DNA from 4 places in the Streptomyces gobitricini genome. Region 1 is predicted to be linked to each of the others. Evidence: riboswitches for the same ligand, from Rfam matches in the RefSeq annotation. Region 1 holds a riboswitch; each other region holds the start of a gene.

Region 1 (4,378 bases):
AGCGCGGTCGGGGCGTTGCCGACCGCGACGACCGCCCCTTCCAGCCGGTCGCGCCACAGCTCCAGCGCGGCGGCGCTGCGCGTCGTCCCGAGCTCGGCGGCGAGCGCCGGGACGGACGGGTCGGAGAGCGTGCAGACCACGTCGTTGTCCGCGGGCAGCCGCTTGCGGGTGACGCCGCTGGCGACCATCCGCGCGTCGCACAGGATCGGCGCGCCGGCGCGCAGCGCCTCACGGGCGCGGGCCACGACGTCCGGCGTGTACGCCAGGTCGCGGACGAGGTCGACCATGCCGCAGGCGTGGATCATCCGCACGGCGACCTGGCTGACGTCGGCCGGCAGGCCCGCGAGATCCGCCTCGGCGCGGATCGTGGCAAAGGACTGGCGGTAGATCTCCGCGCCGTCCTTCTCGTAGTCGAACACTCTGCTCTCGCTCATTTCGTCGGTCCTTGTACGGTCATCTGGTACGCGCCCTCGCCGGTCGCGACCATGTCGGTCCACGCGCCCTGCGGGTGGCCGCACCGGCGGGCGCACCCCGACCAGTGGACGGGCAGCGCACCCTCGCGGGGCCGCGCGTCCGCCCGTACGTCGGACAGGGACTTGGCGCAGCCGGGGCGTCCGGTGCACGCGGTGACCCCGGTCCAGGGGGAGTCGGTACGGGTGATGAACCCGGCGCCGTCGAGGGCGCGCAGCCGCTCCTCGGCCGCCGCCCGCCCGGCGAGGCCCGGCAGTACGAAGCCGCGCCACGGGGTGACCCGTACCTCCTCGGCGGGCAGCAGCGCGCGGAACTGGGCCGAGCTCACCCGGCCGAGGCGGGCCAGGACGGACACCGTGCCGTCGCCGATCACCCCGGGCGGGGGCGGCCCGCCGGCCGGGAGGGCGGCCTCCGGTACGGGCTCGGCCGCGACCGCCGCCCGCCGCAGGTGCTCCGTCACGTCCACGTCCTGCCCCGCCGGCAGCTCCCGCACCCGCCACGCGCCCGTGCCCGCCCGCCGCGCGGCGGCGAGGAACGCCCCGGCCGCCGCGAGCGCGGCGCGGGGCGCGTCGGCGGGGGCGACCCGCCAGGTCCGGTCCGCGACGTGCAGCAGGGCGCCGCCGTGGGGGGCTGCGAGCAACGTCACATCGGCGGCCAGCCCCGCCACGTCGCCCCGTCCGTCGTCCACGGCGAACAGGAAGCGGCCGGAGAGTTCCGTCGTCCAGTCCTCGGCGCACAGGAGCGCGTCCAGGCGGGCGGCCCACCCCTGCACACCCGGCCCGGCGAGCGGCGAGACGACCATGTTCCGTACCCGCTCGTGCCGTTCGGACGGCAGCAGGCCCGCCTCGCGCAGCAGGTCCGCCAGCCCGGCTCCGCAGCCGTCGCCGAGGCCCCTCAACTCCACGTTGCCGCGCGAGGTGAGGGAGAGGTGCCCGTCGCCCAGACGGTCCGACGCGTCGGCCAGTACGGTCACTTGACGGGGCGTCAGCACGCCGGTGGGAACCCGGAGCCGGGCGAGCGATCCGTCGTCGGCCCGGTGCAGCCGGAGTGCGCCGGGGCACGCGTCACCGCGCTCGCGGACACGGTCCCGTATGTGCGCTTCACCCCGGTCCTGGGGGTTTGGTGAGCTGGGCGGCATGGCGGCGAGCATACGCGCAGCCTCTACTATGCAGACGGCACAGGGTCCCAGGGCCCTAGGGAGGAAGCCCGGTGAGAATCCGGCGCGGTCCCGCCACTGTGAGTCCGGCCGGAACCGGACGAGTCAGGAACTCCCGCCGTCCTACGACCACCCGGGGCGCGGACACCCCGAGGAAGGCCTGCGCACGTCATGACGCACGCGACCACGCCCGAGACGGCGCCCGCCCCGGCGCCCGCCACGACGATCCTGCTGCTGTCGCACTCCGACACCGACCTGCTCAGCGCCCGCGCGGCCGGCGGCCCCGTGGAGTACCGGTTCGCCAACCCCGCCCGGCTCCCCGTCCAGGACCTGGACGGCCTCCTCGACGGCGCCGACCTCGTCGTCGTACGCCTCCTCGGCGGCATCCGCGCCTGGGAGGAAGGCCTCCAGGCCCTCCGTGAGACCGGCAAGCCGCTCGTCGTCCTCACCGGCGAACAGGCCCCCGACGCCCAGCTGATGGAGACCTCCACCGTCCCGATCGGCATCGCGGCCGAGGCGCACGCCTACCTCGCCCACGGCGGCCCGGACAACCTGGAGCAGCTCGCCCGCTTCCTCTCCGACACCGTCCTGCTCACCGGCCACGGCTTCGAGCCGCCGGCCGCCGCCCCCACCTGGGGCCCGCTGGAGCGGACCGCCCGCACCACCATCGGTCCCACGGTCGCCGTCCTGTACTACCGCGCCCACCACATGAGCGGCAACACCGCCTTCGTGGACACCCTCTGCGACGCCATCGAGGACGCGGGCGGCCAGGCCCTCCCGCTCTACGTGGCCTCCCTCCGCGCCCCCGAGCCGGAGCTGCTGGAGAGCCTGCGGACGGCCGACGCGGTCATCACCACCGTCCTCGCCGCCGGTGGCACCAAGCCGGCCGAGGCGCAGGCGGGCGGTGACGACGAGTCGTGGGACGCGGGCGCCCTCGCCGCGCTCGACGTGCCGATCCTCCAGGCCCTGTGCCTGACCGGCTCGCGCGCCGCCTGGGAGGAGAACGACGAGGGCCTCTCGCCGCTCGACGCCGCCAGCCAGGTCGCCGTCCCCGAGTTCGACGGCCGCCTCATCACCGTGCCGTTCTCCTTCAAGGAGATCGACGCCGACGGCCTGCCCGCGTACGTCGCCGACGCCGAGCGCGCCGCCCGCGTCGCCGGGATCGCCGTACGCCACGCCCGGCTGCGCCACATCCCGAACGCCGACAAGCGCCTGGCGCTGGTCCTCTCCGCGTACCCGACCAAGCACTCCCGCATCGGCAACGCCGTCGGCCTCGACACCCCCGCCTCCGCCGTCGCGCTGTTGCGCCGGCTGCGGGAGGAGGGGTACGACTTCGGCGACGAGGACGTCCCGGGCCTCGCCTCCGGTGACGGCGACGAACTCATCTACGCCCTCATCGAGGCCGGCGGCCACGACCAGGACTGGCTCACCGAGGAGCAGCTGGCCAGGAACCCGGTCCGCATCCCGGCCGCCGACTACAAGCGCTGGTACGCCACGCTCCCCGGGGAGCTGCGCGAGCAGGTGGAGCGGCACTGGGGCCCGCCGCCCGGCGAGATGTTCCTCGACCGCTCCGCCAACCCGGAGGGCGACATCGTCCTCGCCGCCCTGCGGCGCGGCAACCTGCTGATCCTCATCCAGCCGCCGCGCGGCTTCGGCGAGAACCCGATCGCGATCTACCACGACCCCGACCTGCCGCCGTCGCACCACTACCTGGCCGCCTACCGCTGGATCGCCGCCCGCGCCGAGGACGGCGGCTTCGGCGCCGACGCCATGGTCCACCTCGGCAAGCACGGCAACCTGGAGTGGCTGCCCGGCAAGAACGCGGGCCTGTCCGCCGCGTGCGGCCCCGACGCCGCCCTCGGCGACATCCCGCTGATCTACCCGTTCCTGGTGAACGACCCGGGTGAGGGCACCCAGGCCAAGCGCCGCGTCCACGCCACGCTCGTCGACCACCTGGTGCCGCCGATGGCCCGCGCCGAGTCGTACGGCGACATCACGCGCCTGGAGCAGCTGCTCGACGAGTACGCGCAGATCTCCTCCATGGACCCGTCCAAGCTGCCGGCCATCCGCGCCCAGATCTGGACGCTGATCCAGGCCGCCAAGCTCGACCACGACCTGGGTCTGGAGGACCGCCCGGACGACGACGGGTTCGACGACTTCCTGCTCCACGTCGACGGCTGGCTCTGCGAGGTCAAGGACGCCCAGATCCGCGACGGCCTGCACGTCCTGGGCGGCGCCCCCACCGGCCCCGAACGGGTCAACCTGGTCCTGTCGATCCTCCGCGCCCGCCAGATCTGGGGCGGTACGCAGTCCCTGCCCGGCCTGCGCGAGGCCCTCGGGCTGGACGAGTCCGCCGCGACCCGCACAGGCGCCGACGAGGCGGAGGCCAAGGCCCGCGCGCTGGTCGAGGCGATGGAGGCCGCCGACTGGGACCCGGCCGCCGTCGCCGCCGTCGCCGAGGGCCACGGCGAGCAGGTGACCGCGATCCTCGACTTCGCCGCCCGCCAGGTCGTGCCCCGCCTCGCCGCCACCACCGACGAGCTGGCCCACGCCGTGCACGCCCTGGGCGGCGGCTTCGTGCCCGCCGGTCCGTCCGGTTCCCCGCTCCGCGGTCTGGTCAACGTGCTGCCGACCGGCCGCAACTTCTACTCCGTCGACCCCAAGGCCGTGCCGTCCCGCCTCGCCTGGGAGACCGGCCAGGCGCTCGCAGACTCGCTGCTGACCCGCTACCGCGACGACAACGGCGACTGG
Region 2 (4,378 bases), on a different contig from region 1:
GCCGGTCCACCGTGATGGGGTGGTGGATGGTGGTGACGAGGGGGGCGCCGATGTCGCCGAGGAGCCCGTAGCCGAGGGTCTGGTTGTCGTGGACGACGTCGAAGTCGCCGCGGCGGGCGGCCAGGTGGCGGCGGGCACGCAGCGAGAAGGTGAGCGGCTCCGGGAAGCCGCCGGTCCACATGGTCGCGACCTCGAGGGCGTCGACCCAGTCGCGGTACTCGTCGCGCCGGGGCGTGCGGAAGGGGTCGGGCTGCCGGTACAGGTCGAGGCTGGCCAGCTCGGTGAGCGGCACGCCCTCGTCGAGTACGGGGTAGGGCTGGGAGCCGATCACCTCGACGCTGTGCCCGAGGCGGGCCAGTTCGCGGGAGAGGTGGCGTACGTAGACGCCCTGCCCGCCGCAGAACGGGTTGCCCTTGTACGTGAGGAGCGCGATGCGCAGCGGGGCGTCACCGCCCTCGGTGCCACCGCCGCGGGGGCCTGCCTCTATGGCCTCAGCGGTCACTCGCGGCCCCCTTCTGCCTTGCGTTTCGCCGGAGCGTAACCGGTCGCGCTAATCTAGAACAAGTTTCAGACTTGGTGGTTCAAGGAGCTTCGAATCTACCGGCAGGTAGCGCCGCTGTGAGGGCCGCTCCGGGTGATTCACGACACGGCGGGCGCCCGGCGGTACCGGCCCGTCCGCACGCCGACCGGGCGGCCCGCACACCAGCACGCCCGCACACCGGCACGCCATGGAACGGAACAACGGAACGGGACCCATGACAGCGGAAGTCAGACCGGCGTCGCCACCGCTCACCGAGCGCCAGGAGGCGCGCCGCCGCCGAATCCTCCACGCCAGCGCGCAGCTGGCCGGCCGGGGCGGCTTCGACGCGGTCCAGATGCGCGAGGTCGCCGAGGCGGCGGGGGTCGCCCTGGGCACGCTGTACCGGTACTTCCCGTCCAAGATCCATCTGCTGGTCGCCACCATGCAGGACCAGCTGGACCACCTGCACACGACGCTGCGCAAGCGGCCCCCGGCCGGTGAGGCCGCCTCGGAGCGGGTCGCCGAGACCCTGATGCGCGCCTTCCGCGCCCTCCAGCGCGAGCCGCACCTCGCGGACGCGATGGTGCGGGCACTGACGTTCGCGGACCGCGGCGTGAGCCCGGAGGTGGACACCGTCTCGCGGCAGACGACGGCGATCATCCTGGAGGCGACGGGGCTGGAGCGCCCGACGCCGCAGCAGCTCTCCGCCGTGCGGGTGATCGAGCACACCTGGCACTCGGCACTGATCACCTGGCTGTCCGGACGGGCGTCGATCGCCCAGGTGCGGACCGACATCGAGACGGTGTGCCGCCTGATCGACCTGACGTCCCCGGACACGCCCGGCGCCGCTGCCGGGGCCGGAAGCGAGGCCGGGCACGGAGACGGGGCGGGGTACGGAGACGCGGCCGGGGCCGGGGCGTCCGGCTCGGTCTGACCGGTCGGCGCGGCGGACGGTTACCGCGCGTTCTTGTTCTTCTCCAGGTCTTCCTTGAAGAGCTTCTCGCATTCCGGTCCGTTGTCGGTGGCGACGAACGAGACCGTCAGAAAGCCGCCCTGACCGTGGTGGCTCGCCTTCACCGTCCAGCCGCCCTTGTCCAGCGACGTGATGACCGAGCCCTTGTGGTCGAACTTCTGCGACTCCTTCCAGCCGCTCCTGGCGAGCGCCGCGACCGTGTCGTCGTAGGACTTCTCGGAGTCGGTGACCTTCTCGTCGTCGACCTGCCAGGAGACCATGCAGGGCTTGAGGGCCGGGGGCACGTCCTCGTCGGAGGGCTCCTCGGTGAAGCCCGCAGCCGTGGCCGCGGCCGAGATCTCCTCGGTCACCGCGGCGGCGTCCGGGCCGCCACCGGCCTCGGCCTCCGCACCCGCCCCCACCGGGGCCGTGGCGCCGGACGGGGGCGCGGGGGTCCCCGTCTCCTTGTCGGAACCGCCGCCGCAGCCCGCGACCAGCAGCACCACACCGGCGGCCGCGGCCGCCCTCCCCCAACCTCCCGACTTCGCTCGAGCAGGGGACACCGCAATCGCCTTGCGCACGAATACCCCAATCCGCTGTGCACGCGGGCCCCATGCCCCCGTGATCAGGATCGAGCTTCGCAGAGGAAGGGCCGGCCCGCGCGACGACGGGCTCCGCGTGCCGTCCCTTCGCCGCTCATTCGGCGCTTCGCCGGGCGGGGCGGCCGCCTCCCCGGGGCCCCTCCACCGCCGCCAGGGCCCCTCGTCGGCGTCCGTCCCGGCCCCTCGCCCCGCTCCGCGCATCGCCCGCTCCGGTCGGTCCGCGCCGCCCGGCGGGTCCGCCGCACCCCCCGCGCGGCCCGCCCTGCCCGACCGGGAGATCGCGTCCGGCGAGCCGCTCACCGGGGCGCGCCGGGGCCATACCCGGGCAGCGGCCCCGTGACGTACGTCGCGTGTGAGCCGTCCTGACCCGCCGGTAGAGTGAGCGCGTCGTCATCATGCCCGTACGGGGGGAAGCCGGTGCGAATCCGGCGCTGACCACGCAGCCGTGAGACCGCCGTCCGGCGGTGAGCCGGAATGCCCCGCACGAGCACGTGTTCGGCTCGCGTCATCGGGACCCAGCGCCCGGTGGCCGGCACCGTCGAGGAATACGGGGCCGGAGCCTGGTGCCTTTTCGCGTGCCGGTGCCCGGCCCCCGCAGGAGAGGCCGCCCCAAGCCATGACCACCGTTCGCGTACGCCACGGCGCCGCCGCGCTCGCCGCGGCCGCCGTCCTGCTGTCCGGCGGTTCCCCGGCCGCCCACGCGGCGCCGTCACCGGCCCCCTCCCCCGTCGTCCCGGCCGGTCTGTACGGCACCAAGGACCCGGCCTACGACGGTGTGTGGCGGCAGTCGCTCGCCTTCATGGCCCAGCAGGTGGCGGGCGTCGAACCGAACCGCAAGGCGGTGGACTGGCTGCTGGACCAGCAGTGCGACAGCGGCGGCTTCGCCTCCTACCGCCCCGATCCGGCCAGGACCTGCGACCCGAAGACACCGCTGGACACCAACGCCACCGCCGTCGCCGTCCAGGCCCTGTCCGGCGTCGACAAGCCGGAGGCCGCCGAGCCCGGCACCGACCCGGTCAGCAAGGCCATGGGCGCGGGCGCCGCCTGGCTGAAGGGCGTGCAGAACGAGGACGGCGGCTGGGGCTACAACCCCGGCGCGCCCAGCGACGCCAACTCCACGTCGATCGTCGTCAGCGCCCTCGCCGCGACCGGCCACCGGCCCGGCGACATCCGGTCCAGCGGCGGCAAGACGCCCTACGACACGCTGCTCGGCCTCGCGATCCCCTGCGACGCCAAGGCGGGCGCGGGCGCCTTCGCCTACCAGCCCGACGCGAAGACCGGCGCGCTCGTCGCGAACGACGACGCCACCGCCGCCGCCGTGCTCGCCGGGCTCGGCAAGGACCTCCAGACGCGGGGGGCGAGGCCGGAGCAGAAGCCGACCTGCGCGGCAGGGGACAAACCGAGTGTGGAGCGTGCCGCCCGCAACGGCGCCGCCCATCTGGTCGGCACCCTGGCGGGCACCGGCCACCTCGATCTGCCGCCGATGCCGGGCGCCGCCACCACCGCGCCCCGGCCGGACTTCGGCAACACGGCCGACGCCGTCATCGCCCTCGGCGCGGCCGGGCACATCGACACGGCGACCCGCGCCCTGGAGTGGCTGAAGCGGAACTCCGCGGCCTGGGCCGAGGAGAGCGGCCCCGCCGCCTACGCCCAGCTCGTCCTCGCCGCCCACGCGGTGGGCGCGGACGCCCGCGACTTCGGCGGCGTCGACCTCGTACAGCGGCTCAACGCGACCGGACCGGCGCCGAAGTCGCTGCCCCTGGAGGAGAGGCCGGAGGACAGGACCGAGGAGGAGGACCCGGGCTTCGACGTCTGGCCGGCCGTCGCCATCCTCCTGGTGGCCGGCGCGGGCATCGGCTTCCTGCTCAGCGGCCGCAAGCGGAACCGGCAGCCGTGACGCGCGCACGGTTCCCGGTCCTGCTCCTCACGGTCTGCGCCGTGCTGCTCGGCCTCCCCGGGACGGCCGGGGCGGCCGGCTACCGCTACTGGTCGTTCTGGGAGAGCGGGGGCGGCGGGTGGACGTACGCCACGCTGGGGCCGGCCACCGCCCGGCCCGCCGACGGTGACGTCAACGGTTACCGGTTCGCCGTGAGCGCCGATTCGCAGGACGCCCAACAGCCTCGCCGGGCACCCGATTTCGCCGCGATCTGCGGGGCGACACCCGCGGAGGACGGCACCAAGCGGGTCGCCGTCGTCATCGACTTCGGTACGGTCGCGGACGCGGCCGAGGGCACCGGCCCGCCGCCCGCGCCGCGGACGGCGTGCGCGCGGGTACGGACCGACGCGACCGGCGCGGAGGCCCTC
Region 3 (4,378 bases), on a different contig from region 1:
GTCCTCTTCGGCCACCACTTCGCCGCGGTCGCCGGCGCCGGCCCCCTGGTGGGGCCCGTCCTCGCCGCACAGATGGGCTACCTGCCGGGCACGATCTGGATCATCGTCGGCGTCATCTTCGCCGGCGCCGTCCAGGACATGGTGACGCTGTTCTTCTCCACCCGCCGCAACGGCCGTTCGCTCGGCCAGATGGCCCGCGACGAGATCGGTCCCTTCGGCGGGGCCGCCGCGCTGATCGCGGTCTTCGCCATCATGATCATCCTGCTGGCCGTGCTGGCCCTGGTCATCGTCAACGCCCTGGCGCACTCCCCCTGGGGTGTCTTCTCCATCGGCATGACCATCCCGATCGCCCTGTTCATGGGCGTCTATCTGCGGGTGCTGCGCCCCGGCAGGGTCACCGAGGTCTCCGTCATCGGCGTCGCGCTGCTGCTCCTGGCCATCGTCGCGGGCGGCTGGGTCGCCGAGTCCTCCCTCGCCGACACCTTCACCCTGGAGCCGGGCACCCTGGTCATCTGGATGATCGTGTACGGCTTCCTCGCCTCCGTCCTGCCGGTGTGGCTGCTGCTGGCTCCCCGCGACTACCTCTCGACCTTCATGAAGGTCGGCACCATCGCGCTGCTCGCCGTCGGCGTCTTCGTCGCCCTGCCGACCCTGAAGATGCCGGCCGTCACCGACTTCGCGAGCCGCGGGGACGGTCCGGTCTTCGCCGGGTCGATGTTCCCGTTCGTCTTCATCACCATCGCCTGCGGCGCGCTCTCCGGCTTCCACTCCCTGGTCTCCTCGGGCACCACCCCGAAGATGGTCCAGAAGGAGACCCAGATCCGGATGATCGGGTACGGGGCCATGCTCACCGAGTCCTTCGTCGCCGTCATGGCGATGATCACGGCGTCCATCATCGACCCGGGGCTCTTCTTCGCCATCAACTCGCCGAGCGGCGTGGTGGGGACGACGGTGCAGTCGGCCTCCGAGGCGGTGTCCAACTTCGGCTTCACCATCTCCCCCGACCAGCTGGCGAAGGCCGCGGCGGACGTCGAGGAGGCGTCGCTGCTGTCCCGGACCGGTGGCGCGCCGACCTTCGCCCTCGGCATGGCGGAGATCTTCTCCGCCGTCGTCGGCGGTACCGCCATGAAGGCGTTCTGGTACCACTTCGCCATCATGTTCGAGGCGCTGTTCATCCTGACCACGGTGGACGCCGGCACCCGCGTGGGCCGCTTCATGCTCCAGGACATGCTCGGCAACGTCTACAAGCCGTTCAAGCAGGTCAGCTGGAAGCCCGGCGTCTGGTTCGCCAGCGCGGTCGTCGTCGGCGGCTGGGGCTACTTCCTCTGGGTCGGTGTGCACGACCCGCTGGGCGGCATCAACCAGCTGTTCCCGCTGTTCGGCATCGCCAACCAGTTGCTGGCCGCCGTGGCGCTGGCCGTCTGTACGACCCTGCTGGTCAAGTCCGGCCGCCTGAAGTGGGCGTGGGTCACCGGGGTGCCGCTCGCCTGGGACGTGGCCGTCACCCTCACCGCCAGCTGGCAGAAGATCTTCTCGGGCGATCCCCGGGTGGGCTTCTTCGCCCAGCGCGAGAAGTACCAGGCGGGCATCGACTCCGGGCAGGTGCTGCCCCCCGCCAAGTCGATGGACGAGATGCACACCGTCGTCACCAACTCCACGATCGACGGGATCCTCTCCGCCCTCTTCGCCCTCCTCATCATCGTGGTGATCGCCGACGCGGGACGGGTCTGCTACCGGGCCGTCACCCGGCCCGCCGGCATCAAGCTCTCGGAGGCCCCGTACACCGAGTCCCGGATCATCGCTCCGGCCGGACTGTTCCCCACCGCGGCGGAGAAGGCCGAGCTGGCCGCGGCCGGGCTCGGCCCCGAGGGCGGCGTCCCCAAGGACGGCGGCAGCGGTGACGGCGTACCGGCCGGGGCCGGCTCCAGGTGAGCCCCGCGGCGGCCGGGGGGCCGGGCGGCCGGCTGCGGCGCGCGGCGGCCTGGGTCCGCTGGTACGTCCGCGAGGTGTCCGGCGAGGCCACGTACGACAAGTACGTCGCCCACACCCGCTCCCGCGATCCCGGCGCCGAGGTCATGACCCGCCGCGAGTTCGAGCGCAGGCGCACCGACGCGCGGGAGGTGGACCCCCGCGACGGGTTCCGCTGCTGCTGAGCGGGTGACCGCACGACGGGCCGCCGTGTTTCCGGGGACGGAAATGCGGCGGCCCGTCGCCGTACCCCTCCACACTCGGACCATGGACATCACCATCAGGCCGGTACGGCCGGAGGAACACCGGGCGCTCGCCGAGGTCACGGCCCAGGCCTATCTCGGCGACGGGTTGCTGGCCTTCGGGGAGAGCGACGAGTACCTCATCGAGCTGCGGGACGTGCCCCGGCGGGCCGCGGAGGCGGAGGTGCTGGTCGCGGTCGGGGAGGACGGACGGGTGCTCGGCGGGGTGACGTTCGTCGCGGAGGGCGGCGGCCCGTGGGCCGGCCTCGCGCGGGCCGGGGAGGCGGAGCTCGGGATGCTGGCGGTGGCACGGGAGGCGCGTCGGCGGGGCGCGGGCGAGGCGCTCGTACGGGCGTGTGTGGAGCGGGCCCGGGAGGTGGAGGGGTGCGCGCGGCTGGTGCTGTCCACGCGGGCGTCCATGCGGGCGGCGCACCGGATCCATGACCGGCTGGGGTTCGTCCGGACCCCCGAACGGGACTGGCAGCCCACTCCGGGCGTGACGCTCTCCACCTACGCGCTGGAGTTCTGAGCCACGGAAGACACAACATGTGGGGGGTGACTCAACAGCCGCCCCCCACATGTATGCTCGTGCTCGCTGTCGCCGCAGGGGAATCCGGTGGAAATCCGGAACTGTCCCGCAACGGTGTGTTGGTGTGCCTTTGTGTACGTACGAGTCCGAAGACCTGCCGACAGCGCACCCGGACCCTCCGGACCGGGTGCCCAGACGTCCGGGCCTCGCGGAATGGGCCGGTGGACGCGGTGCTCCACGCCCTGTGCCCGGGCGTGCCCGCTCCCCTGCCCGCTCCGCCGGTGGCCCCGAGCCGAGCGAGGGAGAGCCCCCACGTGACCATCGCGCCAGCCGGTCCGGTTTCAGCGATCGAGAGCCACGGAGACGACGGACCCGGGACCGTACTGCTGCGGACCCTGACCGATCTGACCGCCGATCTGTCCGACACCGACCCCGGCCGGGTCGCCGCCGCCGCCCTGCGGGGCCGGCACGCCGGTTCGGACGAGGCCGAGTTGCGCGAGCTCGCCACCGAGGCGGCCGCCGGGCTCATCTCCGAGGACCCGGCGTACTCCCGGCTCGCGGCGCGGCTGCTGACCCGGACCATCGCGGAGGAGGCGGCCGGGCAGGGCGCGGTGTCGTTCTCGGCGTCGGTGGCCGTGGGTCACCGGGAGGGTCTGATCGCGGACCGTACGGCCGCGTTCGTGACGCTGCACGCGGACCGGATGGACGCGGCTGTCGACCCGGCCGGCGACGACCGGTTCGGCTACTTCGGGCTGCGGACGCTCTACTCCCGCTACCTGCTCCGGCACCCCATCACCCGCAAGGTGATCGAGACGCCGCAGCACTTCATGCTGCGGGTGGCGGCCGGGCTGGCCGAGGACGACTCGGCGCGCGCGCTGGGCGAGGTCGAGGCGCTGTACCGGCTGATGAGCCGGCTGGAGTACCTCCCCTCCTCCCCCACTCTGTTCAACTCCGGCACGCGCCACCCGCAGATGTCGTCGTGCTACCTGCTGGACTCGCCCCTGGACGAGCTGGACTCCATCTACGACCGCTACCACCAGGTCGCGCGGCTCTCCAAGCACGCGGGCGGCATCGGCCTGTCGTACTCCCGCATCCGGGCGCGCGGTTCGCTGATCCGCGGCACCAACGGGCACTCCAACGGCATCGTGCCGTTCCTCAAGACGCTGGACGCCTCCGTGGCGGCCGTGAACCAGGGCGGGCGGCGCAAGGGCGCGGCGGCGGTGTACCTGGAGACGTGGCACGCGGACATCGAGGAGTTCCTGGAGCTGCGCGACAACACGGGCGAGGACGCCCGCCGTACGCACAACCTCAACCTGGCGCACTGGATCCCGGACGAGTTCATGCGCCGCGTCAACGCCGACGCCGAGTGGTCGCTGTTCTCGCCGGCCGACGTGCCGGAGCTGGTCGACCTGTGGGGCGAGGAGTTCGACGCCGCGTACCGCGCCGCCGAGGCCGGGGGGCTGGCCCGCAAGACGATGCCGGCGCGCGAGCTGTACGGCCGGATGATGCGGACGCTGGCCCAGACCGGCAACGGCTGGATGACGTTCAAGGACGCCTCGAACCGTACGGCCAACCAGACCGCCGAGCCGGGCCACACGGTCCACTCGTCCAACCTGTGCACCGAGATCCTGGAGGTCAC
Region 4 (4,378 bases), on a different contig from region 1:
CGCCACCTGCGTACCGGTCAGGCCGCTGGCCAGACGGAGCCGCCGCAACTCCGCTCCCAGGCGCCGTCCCCTGACGGTGGGATTGCTGTTCGCCGCCACCGGCGGTGTACCTCCTGCTCCGATCCACTCTGTACCGCCAGCAGGTTGGCATGCCGCACCGACTGTTGATCACCCGCCGTGCCGCCGGATCCGAGGACGGCAGAAACGGACTGTGACCGTGTAATTTGCCCCCGGCGATGCCCCGGGCAGACCAGTGCCGCGCGGTACGCCGGCCGGTGTCCCCGCCCCGCACTCGCCGTCCACGCCGCCACCATGGGCGCCGGCGACAGCGTGAACAGCCGGCCCGGGGAAGCCTCCGCCCCGGGAGTCCACCGTCGTGCCGGAGCACGCCAGGGACCAGGGCCGCATCGAAAGTGGGTGCGGCGACGGACGTGCCGTAGTACTTCTGGGGAGACCAGAGACACGTTTGTTCTCGATCGGAGTCATCGATGGCTGTTCGCCGTGTCGTGCCCAACATCCAGTCGGAGGCTGCGCAGGAGAGCCGGGAGTTCTATGGCCTGCTGGGCTTCGAGGAGGTCATGAACCACGGCTGGATCATGACGCTCGCCTCCCCGTCCGTCCCGGCAGCGCAGGTCAGCGTCATGACCAGTGACAAGACCGCGCCTGTCACCGCCGACATGAGCGTCGAGGTGGACGACGTGGATGCGGCTTACGCGGTCATGCGGCAGAGCGGTGCGGAGATCCTGCACCCCCTACAGGATGAGGAGTGGGGCGTACGGCGGTTCTTCGTCCGCGATCCCAGCGGACGGGTGGTCAATGTGCTGGGCCACCGCTGACAGCCTCTCCCGCACCCTGGTGAAGGTGCTGGTCACTGCCATCTGTCAAGAGTTGTCCCGCAACCGATCTTGGCTGAAGGTGGTTGGTCAGGGCTGGATCCTGGTTGACTGCCGGCCCTGACGCGGTGCCGTCATGAACCGCCGCTTCCGTGCCGCGGCCTCTCGCCTTCGAGCACGCAGTCGCCGCAGAATCCGTTCCCAGGGACCCGGTAGTAGAGGCAGCAACTGTTGCGGCGGTAGGCGAGGGGGTCGACGGTGAGGACGCCCGCACTCGCGAGCGGTTCCCGCGCCAGCAGGGCGGCGGCGACCGGGAGCGGTGACCGCGGGGCGTCCGGGACGCGGGCGAGCAGCACCCGTACGGCGCCGACGAGCGCGGAGGCGGTGTTGCCGTGCAGGATCCTGGGCGAAAGGCCGAAGTCCCGCCGGAGGGCGTCGCCCAGCGGCAGCAGATGCCGTACGACGACGGTCTCGTACAGCGCGGCGGGCAGGTCCCCGGCGGTCGCGGCGGGCACCTGCGGAAGCCAGAGCTCGATCGGGCCGGACTCCGGGGTGCGCCACCACACCCGCTCGGGTGTCAGGTCCGTGGCCCGGCCGGTCAGTGTGGCCGTGGCGAGCGCGACGGACCACAGGCGGGCGGCCGTGCCGATGTGGAGCGTCGAGGCCGCGACGCGCCGCTGGTCGGTGCCGAGCCGGCGGGCCGTCTCCGCCACGTACGCCGCCAAGGGCGCCGGGTCGTGGTGGAGCGCGGTGAACGGCCGGAAGTCGCCGGCGTCGGCACGTGGGCCGCTGGACACGGCGAAGTAGGGGCCGACGGCGGCGACCCTGACGAGCGTGCCGTCGGTCACCGTCTGCGCACCGTGCGGGCCGGGTAGTGGCCGTGCCGGGGGTGGCGCGCCGGTGACGCGGGTGACGCCGGGGCGCGCGGAAGAGGGTGGGGGTGGGCACACAGGTGCCACCGTCCTCTCTCGGGGAGATCCGCCCCGGTACGTCGGGGTGCGACGGCGTGAGTCTCCTGACTCGGGATCGACGCTCCCCCGGTCTTCCCAGCCCCTGGGGGACGGTGACCGTGGCGGGTTCGCTCCCCCTTCACAGTGGCGGTACCGTGCCGGATTCCCACCGGCTTCCTCGTTCCGCCGTCGCGGGCCAGGTGGCAGGATCCCAGACGGGCCGTATACCGCGCCAGGGCTTTCCACCGCTACGGCCAGAAACAGGCCGACGGCGGCCATGGCCCTGTCGTGGCGGGTGGCACCTTCCCAGGGGCGCACGGTTCCGGCCATGCGCCCTTTCACCCGTCCGCCACATTTACGTAAGATCATCTGGTCATCACCGCGACGGGAGACAGGAAGCCGGTGCGATTCCGGCACGGTCCCGCCACTGTGACCGGGGAGTGCACCCCTTCAGTACGCCACTGCGCACCGCGCGGGAAGGCGGGGGGAACGTCGATCCGGGAGTCAGGACACTGGCCTGTCGCGGGCCCGTTCCGAGGAGCGCGGACTCCCCAGGAGGCTTTACGTGTACGACGGCACGCCCCGTCCTGTCTCTCCCCCGCCCGTTTCCCGCCGCCGCGCCCTGCGCGCCGCGGCCGTCTCGCTCGCCCTGTCCACCGCCCTGCTGGCCGGCTGCGCCGCGGGCACCGGTTCCGGGCACCGGCCGAAGGCGGAGTCGTCACCGGTCAAGGGCTTCCCGGTCACCGTCGACAACTGCGGCACCAGCACCACCTACCGGAAGCCGCCCGCCCGTGTGGTCACCATCCACCAGCACCCCGCCGAGCTGATGCTGGCCCTCGGGCTGAAGGACCGGCTGGTCGGCACGGCGTTCCCCGACTCGGCAGTCCTTCCGCACCTGAGAAAGGACTACGAGGCGGTCCCCGAACTGGCGAAGAAGGAGCCGTCCTTCGAGACCGTCCTCGACGCCGAGCCCGACTTCGTCTACGGCGGCTACGGCAGCGCGTTCGCCGAGAACGAGGGGCGGTCGCGCACGGCGTTCGCGGACGCCGGCATCGACACCTACCTGAACCGGGAGTACTGCGGCAAGAAGCAAGTGTCGATGAAGGACACCTACGACGAGATCCGCACGATCGGCTCCGTGTTCGGGGTGCCGGAGCGGGCCGACCGGCTGGTGGCCGACCTCCGGGGCCGCGTCGACAGGGCGGCGGCGGCCGTGAAGGGTGCGCCGGCCGTGCCGGTGTTCGTCTACGACAGCGGTGACAAGGCGGCGTTCACCGCCGGCGGCAAGAGCCTCGGCACCGAGATCATCAGGCTCGCCGGCGGACGGAACGTCTTCGCCGACCTCGACGACGTCTTCGGCGACGCGTCCTGGGAGCAGGTCGTCGCCCGGAAGCCCGAGGTCATCGCGATCTACGACTACGCGGGCGCCGGAAGCGTCGAGCAGAAGAAGAAGTTCCTGCTCTCCCTGCCGGCTCTCGCCGACGTCCCCGCCATCAGGAACAAGCGCTTCGTCGTACTGCCGCTGACCGCGACCCTGATCGGCGTCCGCCCGCCGTACGCGGTCGAGGGCCTCGCACGCGCGCTCCACCCCGAGCGGTTCCGGTGACGGCGACCGCGCCGGCCGAGGCGGCCTCCCGCTCCGCGTCCGTCGGCAGGAGCGACGCACCAGGGCCACGGCGTGCTCCTTTCGCCCTGGTTCTGGGGGTACTCGGCGTCGCCCTCGCACTCTCCGCCGTCGCGGGAATGGCCATCGGCTCGGTGCACGTGCCGCCCGGCGAGGTGTGGGGCATCGTGACGCACGCCCTGGGTCTGGACCGGCACGAACCGGTCTGGTCACGGGCGCGCGAGACGATCGTCCTCGATGTACGGGCGCCGCGCGTGCTGCTCGGGGCGCTGGCGGGAGCGGGGCTGGCGGTGGTGGGTTCGGCCATGCAGGCGTTGGTGCGCAACCCGCTCGCGGAACCGTACCTGTTGGGGGTGTCCTCCGGGGCGTCGCTGGGTGCCGTCGCGGTTCTCGTCTTCGGAGTGAGCCTGTTCGGTCCGGTTTCGCTGTCGGTCGCCGCCTTCGCCGGGGCGTTGCTGACGCTGTTGCTCGTGTACACCACGGCACGGACCGGCGGGCGGATCACGTCGACGCGCCTGGTGCTGTCCGGGGTGGCTTTCGCCGCCGTACTCACCGCGGTGATGGACCTGCTGCTGCTGACCAGCGACCGTGGCAACGAGGCGCGAGCGGTGCTCGCCTGGACCCTCGGCGGTCTCGGCGGCGTGCGGTGGGGCACGCTGTGGCTGCCCGGCGCGGCGGTGCTGCTCGGGGTCGGTGTCCTGCTGGTCCAGGCGAGGCCCCTGAACCTGCTGCTGGCCGGCGAGGAGTCCGCCACCACGCTGGGGCTGGACGTGAGCCGGTTCCGGGCCCGCATGTTCGTCCTGCTGTCCCTGGTCACCGGGGTCCTGGTCGCGGCCGCCGGGCCCATCGGCTTCGTCGGGCTGATCATGCCGCACATCGTGCGTCTGTTCGTGGGCGGGGACCATCGCCGGGTGCTGCCCACGGCGGCGCTCGCCGGGGCGGTGTTCCTGATCTGGGCCGATATCGCCGCG

What was found. A riboswitch is a leader RNA that binds a small molecule or an ion and turns the genes downstream of it on or off. The one in region 1 is predicted to bind cobalamin.
Region 2: it holds a riboswitch for cobalamin, as region 1 does, so the genes downstream of both, ABD347_RS01190 (SCO2321 family membrane protein) here and cobN (cobaltochelatase subunit CobN) in region 1, are expected to answer to the same signal.
Region 3: it holds a riboswitch for cobalamin, as region 1 does, so the genes downstream of both, ABD347_RS27150 (ribonucleoside-diphosphate reductase subunit alpha) here and cobN (cobaltochelatase subunit CobN) in region 1, are expected to answer to the same signal.
Region 4: it holds a riboswitch for cobalamin, as region 1 does, so the genes downstream of both, ABD347_RS16215 ((2Fe-2S)-binding protein) here and cobN (cobaltochelatase subunit CobN) in region 1, are expected to answer to the same signal.

What each region holds. Positions count from the first base shown of each region.
Region 1 is NZ_BAAASR010000001.1:165,685-170,062, forward strand. It holds gene ABD347_RS00690 (precorrin-8X methylmutase) at 1-434, opposite strand, end outside; gene ABD347_RS00695 (cobalamin biosynthesis protein CobG) at 431-1,621, opposite strand; cobalamin riboswitch at 1,633-1,762, shown strand; gene cobN (cobaltochelatase subunit CobN) at 1,799-4,378, shown strand, end outside.
Region 2 is NZ_BAAASR010000002.1:56,370-60,747, forward strand. It holds gene ABD347_RS01175 (glycosyltransferase family 4 protein) at 1-502, opposite strand, end outside; gene ABD347_RS01180 (TetR family transcriptional regulator) at 756-1,454, shown strand; gene ABD347_RS01185 (hypothetical protein) at 1,475-2,035, opposite strand; cobalamin riboswitch at 2,454-2,574, shown strand; gene ABD347_RS01190 (SCO2321 family membrane protein) at 2,691-3,971, shown strand; gene ABD347_RS01195 (SCO2322 family protein) at 3,968-4,378, shown strand, end outside.
Region 3 is NZ_BAAASR010000039.1:2,890-7,267, forward strand. It holds gene ABD347_RS27135 (carbon starvation CstA family protein) at 1-1,932, shown strand, start outside; gene ABD347_RS27140 (YbdD/YjiX family protein) at 1,929-2,153, shown strand; gene ABD347_RS27145 (GNAT family N-acetyltransferase) at 2,236-2,739, shown strand; cobalamin riboswitch at 2,793-2,915, shown strand; gene ABD347_RS27150 (ribonucleoside-diphosphate reductase subunit alpha) at 3,054-4,378, shown strand, end outside.
Region 4 is NZ_BAAASR010000018.1:172,959-177,336, forward strand. It holds gene ABD347_RS16205 (helix-turn-helix domain-containing protein) at 1-99, opposite strand, end outside; gene ABD347_RS16210 (VOC family protein) at 489-836, shown strand; gene ABD347_RS16215 ((2Fe-2S)-binding protein) at 968-1,681, opposite strand; cobalamin riboswitch at 1,820-1,989, opposite strand; cobalamin riboswitch at 2,137-2,318, shown strand; gene ABD347_RS16220 (ABC transporter substrate-binding protein) at 2,349-3,389, shown strand; gene ABD347_RS16225 (FecCD family ABC transporter permease) at 3,386-4,378, shown strand, end outside.